2 regions of the Streptomyces sp. NBC_01257 genome follow, and region 1 is predicted to be linked to the other one. Evidence: riboswitches for the same ligand, from Rfam matches in the RefSeq annotation. Region 1 holds a riboswitch; the other holds the start of a gene.
The links. A riboswitch is a leader RNA that binds a small molecule or an ion and turns the genes downstream of it on or off. The one in region 1 is predicted to bind glycine.

Region 1 (2,387 bases):
GTGCGCACCCTGCCCGGTGTCGGGCCCGCCACCGCCGACCATCTGCGCCGCGCCGGCATGACGACGGTCGACGACCTGGCCGAAGCGGGGGAGGCGGAGCTCGTACGCCTGCTGGGGAAGGCGCACGGCAGCTCCCTGCACCGCATGGCGTCCGGTCACGACGACCGGCCCGTCGTCGCCGAGCGCGACGCGAAGTCGGTCTCGGTCGAGGACACCTTCGACACCGATCTGCACGACCGGGTCCGGGTCAGGACCGAGGTGGAGCGGCTGGCCGACCGTTGTGTCCAGCGGCTGCGGGCCGCGGGTCGATCGGGGCGCACGGTGGTGCTGAAGGTGCGGCGGTACGACTTCTCCACCCTCACCCGCTCCGAGACCCTCCGCGGGCCCACCGACGACCCCACGGTGGTCCGGGAGGCCGCGGCGCGGCTCCTGGAGTCCGTGGACACCACCGGGGGCGTACGGCTGCTGGGCGTCGGTGTCACCGGGCTCGCCGACTTCACGCAGGAGGATCTGTTCGCGCAGGCGGCCGACGAGCGGGCGGCCGCCGCCGTGGCCCCCGAGGAGCCGGCCGACGCGGGGACGGGCACCGCCGAGGAAGCGGCCGGGGCCGCGCACGAGGAGACCGCGCAGGAGAGCGCCGAACAGCTCGCCGCACGGCGCTGGCCGGCCGGACACGACGTACGGCACGACACCCACGGGCACGGCTGGGTGCAGGGGAGCGGGGTCGGCCGGGTGACCGTGCGGTTCGAGGAGCCGGAATCGGCGCCCGGCCGGGTCCGCACGTTCCGTATCGATGATCCGGAGCTGCAGCCGGCCGACCCGCTGCCGCTCGTACGGAACCCGGTGGACTACTCGTCCTGGCCGGCCAGCTTGCCGAAGTCGCGGTCCGGGGCGCTCTCGGCGGGCGCCGAGTCCAGACCGTAGTGACGGTAGAGCTGGAGCTCCTGTTCCGGCGAGAGATGGCGGCCGACCCCGAAGTCGGGTGCGTCCTTGATCAGGGCGCGGTCGAAGGGGATGCGCAGGGCGTCCTCGACGAACTCGCTCGGTTCCAGCGGGACGAACGCGTCCCGGCTGAACAGTCCGGTGCGTACGGCCGCCCACTCCGGCACACCGGTCGCGTCGTCGAGGTACACCTCGTCCACGGTTCCGATCTTGGTGCCCTTGCGGTCGAACGCCTTGCGGCCGATCAGGCTGCGCGGATCGATGTCGGTCTGCACGGTCCCTCCCACTGGTCGCGACTACTCCACAGGCACTACAGAAGTGCAGATCCGTGGCGTCGGCCACTCGAGAAATGCGCCGGGAACCCCGCTGGTACGCTGGTGTCGGCTGCTGACCCCGTGCGGGAGAGTCCTCCGGAGAAATTCCGGCAGGCGCCGAAGGAGCAAATCCTCCCCGGAATCTCTCAGGCCCCCGTACCGCACGGACGAGGTCACTCTGGAAAGCAGGGCGGGTTTCGCGCGGCCACGGCCGGGCCGGACCCCGTCCTCACCGACGGTGAAAGCCGGTGCGCCCCGCGGGCACCGGTGAAGCTCTCAGGTTGAGATGACAGAGGGGGAGGCCGTTCGGGCACCCCGCGCCGTGGTGCCCCTCGCAGGTCGTGACAGACCAGGAGGCCTCCATCATGACCCCCCGCACTTCGCTCTCCCAGCTGGAACAGGGCATCCCGTTCGAGCAGCGTCATATCGGTCCTGATGCCGAGGCACAGGCGAAGATGCTCGCCCAGGTCGGCTACGGCTCGCTCGACGAGCTGACCGCCGCCGCGGTGCCCGATGTGATCAAGAGCGCCGAGGCCCTGCGGCTGCCGGACGCCCGGACCGAGGCCGAGGTCCTCGCCGAGCTGCGCCTCCTCGCCGACCGCAACCAGGTCCTGGCCCCGATGATCGGGCTCGGCTACTACGGCACGTTCACCCCGCCGGTGATCCTGCGCAACGTGATGGAGAACCCCGCCTGGTACACGGCGTACACGCCCTACCAGCCGGAGATCTCCCAGGGCCGCCTCGAAGCCCTCCTGAACTTCCAGACGATGGTCGCCGAGCTCACCGGGCTGCCCACCTCCGGCGCCTCGCTGCTCGACGAGGGCACCGCCGCCGCCGAGGCCATGGCGCTGGCGCGGCGCGTCGGCAAGGTGAAGAACGGCGTCTTCCTGGTCGACGCGGACTCCCTGCCGCAGACCGTCGCCGTCATCGAGACGCGCGCCGAGCCGACCGGCGTCGAGGTCGTCGTCGCCGACCTCAGCGACGGCATCCCGGCCGAGATCGCCGAGCGCGGCGTCTTCGGCGTGCTGCTGCAGTACCCGGGCGCCTCCGGTGCCGTACGCGACATCAAGCCCGTCATCGAGCAGGCCCACGGACTCGGCGCGATCGTCACCGTGGCCGCCGACCTGCTGG
Region 2 (2,387 bases), 4.8 Mb from region 1:
CCCCGGATGTCCACGCCGACACCCTCGGTGCCGGGCGTGGCGTGCGCTGCGTCGACGTACGCCATGGCGATCGGCCTGCCGAGCGTGGGCGACGGGGCGCCCGAGGTGACCTCGCCGATGACCTGGCCGTCCGCGACGACGGAGAAGCCGGCGCGCGGCACCCGGCGGCCCTCGGCCACCAGGCCGACGAGCTTGCGCGGCGGGGCGGTCTCGGCGCGCTCGGCGGCCGCCTCCAGGGCCTTGCGGCCTACGAAGTCGCCCTCCTTCTCGAACTTCACGACCCGGCCGAGACCGGCGTCGAACGGGGTCAGCGCGGTCGTCAGCTCGTGCCCGTACAGCGGCATGCCCGCCTCCAGGCGCAGCGTGTCGCGGCAGGACAGCCCGCAGGGGATCAGGCCGCGCGAGGCACCGGCCTCGGTGAGCGCCCGCCACAGCTGCTCGGCGTGCCGGGGAGCGACGAACAGCTCGAAGCCGTCCTCGCCGGTGTAGCCGGTACGGGCGATCAGCGCGGGGACCCCGGCGACCGTGCCGGGCAGCCCGGCGTAGTACTTCAGACCGTCCAGGTCGGCGTCGGTGACGGCCGCCAGGATGGCGGGGGACTCGGGGCCCTGCACCGCGAGCAGCGCGTACGCGTCGCGGTCGTCGCGCACCTCGGCGTCGAAGCCCCCGGCGCGGGCGGTCAGCGCGTCGAGCACGATCTGCGCGTTGCCCGCGTTGGCGACGACCATGTACTCGGTCTCGGCGAGGCGGTAGACGATCAGGTCGTCCAGGATGCCGCCGTCCTCGGCGCAGATCATCGTGTAGCGGGCGCGGCCCACCGAGACGGTGCCGATGTTGCCGACGAGCGCGAAGTTCAGCAGGTCCACGGCGGCCGGACCGGTGACGGTGATCTCGCCCATGTGGGACAGGTCGAACAGGCCGGCCTTCGTGCGGACGGCAATGTGCTCGTCGCGCTCACTGGCGTACCGCAGCGGCATGTCCCAGCCCGCGAAGTCGGTCATGGTCGCACCCAGCGAACGGTGCAGGGCATCGAGGGCGGTGAGACGGGGGGCGGTGCTCATGGATGAAGGCTCCCAGGGCATGACGACGAGGACGATCCCTCCCCATCTGTCATCGGAACCTGAGAGGTTCGCCGAGAGGCCCCGGAGGGGTTTCGGCTTGCACCTTGGGTGGAGCCGCAGCGCGACTCGCTTTTCAGATCTGCCTCATCCACGCGGTACGGGGCCTGAGAGATTCAAGGGAGGATCTTGCTCCTTCGGCGCCCGGCACGGGGCCGGGACTCTCCCGCGCGGATTCGAGCGGCCTTTATGCAGTTGACCGGGTCATCATCGCACGCATTGCGGGAGAGTGGGGTGCCGGTACCGATGGCGGTATCCCACGGGATCCGGCGGGTCGTACGGTTGTGCCGCATTACCTTTTCTTTACACTTCTTGGGCAGGTGGGTCAGCCGACAGGGGGAGGGCGATGACGTTGCAGCGGTACGCGACGACCGCGGGGGTCGCGCACGGCGCACTGCCCGCGCAGCCGGGTGCACCGGCCAGGGAGCGGGTGGGCCCGCACGCGCCCGTCGTCCGGGACCTGCGGGAGCGGGCCGGGCGCAGCCCGCGCGGCCTGCACTTCACGGCGGGCGACGTGGTGGTGGTCTCCGGACTGCCCGGCAGCGGCAAGTCGACCCTGATCGGGCGGACCGTCTCCGCCCGCGCCATCGACTCCCAGGACACCAGGGACCGCTGGGCCGCCCGGCTGCCCCGCTTACTCCCGTACGCCCTCTACCGCCCGCTCGTCCGCGTCGCCCACTACTGGGGGCTGTGGCGGGTGCTGCGCTCCGGCGCCTCCGTCGTCGTGCACGACTGCGGCACCCAGGCCTGGGTCCGGGGCTGGCTCGCCCGGGACGCCCGGCGGCGCGGCCGCATCCTGCACCTCGTGCTCCTCGACGTCACCCCGCAGGCGGCGCGGGAGGGCCAGCGCGAGCGCGGGCGCGGAGTCTCCGGATACGCGTTCGCCCGCCACCGCAGGGCCGTGGGACGGCTGCTGCGCGACACCGAGTCGGGTCTGCTGCCCCTCGGATGCGCCTCGGCCGTACTGCTGGACCGTGAGGCGGCGGGACTGCTGACGCGCATCACGTTCGCAGACGCACAGAGTGAGGTCTGAGACGGGGCCGTCCGATGGCTGGACAGCGCCGGTGCGGCGTTAACCTCTAGGTCCTGTCCGGAGCTCCCTGTCGTCCGCGCGGAGCGCGGGCGCAGCGGTGGCCGGTGCGAGCGTGCCGGGCGCCGGGGCGCGGACGGGGAACTACCAGACAGGACCTGCGGCCGCACGACACGGGGCGAGAGGGAGACAGTGGACATTCCGGCACCGGCCCGGACCCATCCGCAGGGCGGATGGCC

Region 2: it holds a riboswitch for glycine, as region 1 does, so the genes downstream of both, gcvT (glycine cleavage system aminomethyltransferase GcvT) here and gcvP (aminomethyl-transferring glycine dehydrogenase) in region 1, are expected to answer to the same signal.

What each region holds. Positions count from the first base shown of each region.
Region 1 is NZ_CP108472.1:1,629,138-1,631,524, reverse strand. Features, by position in the region: gene OG408_RS06590 (DNA polymerase IV) at 1-924, shown strand, start outside; gene OG408_RS06585 (PRC-barrel domain-containing protein) at 849-1,217, opposite strand; glycine riboswitch at 1,331-1,428, shown strand; gene gcvP (aminomethyl-transferring glycine dehydrogenase) at 1,622-2,387, shown strand, end outside.
Region 2 is NZ_CP108472.1:6,384,652-6,387,038, forward strand. Features, by position in the region: gene gcvT (glycine cleavage system aminomethyltransferase GcvT) at 1-1,061, opposite strand, end outside; glycine riboswitch at 1,205-1,297, opposite strand; gene OG408_RS27935 (AAA family ATPase) at 1,465-2,151, shown strand; gene OG408_RS27940 (enhanced serine sensitivity protein SseB) at 2,341-2,387, shown strand, end outside.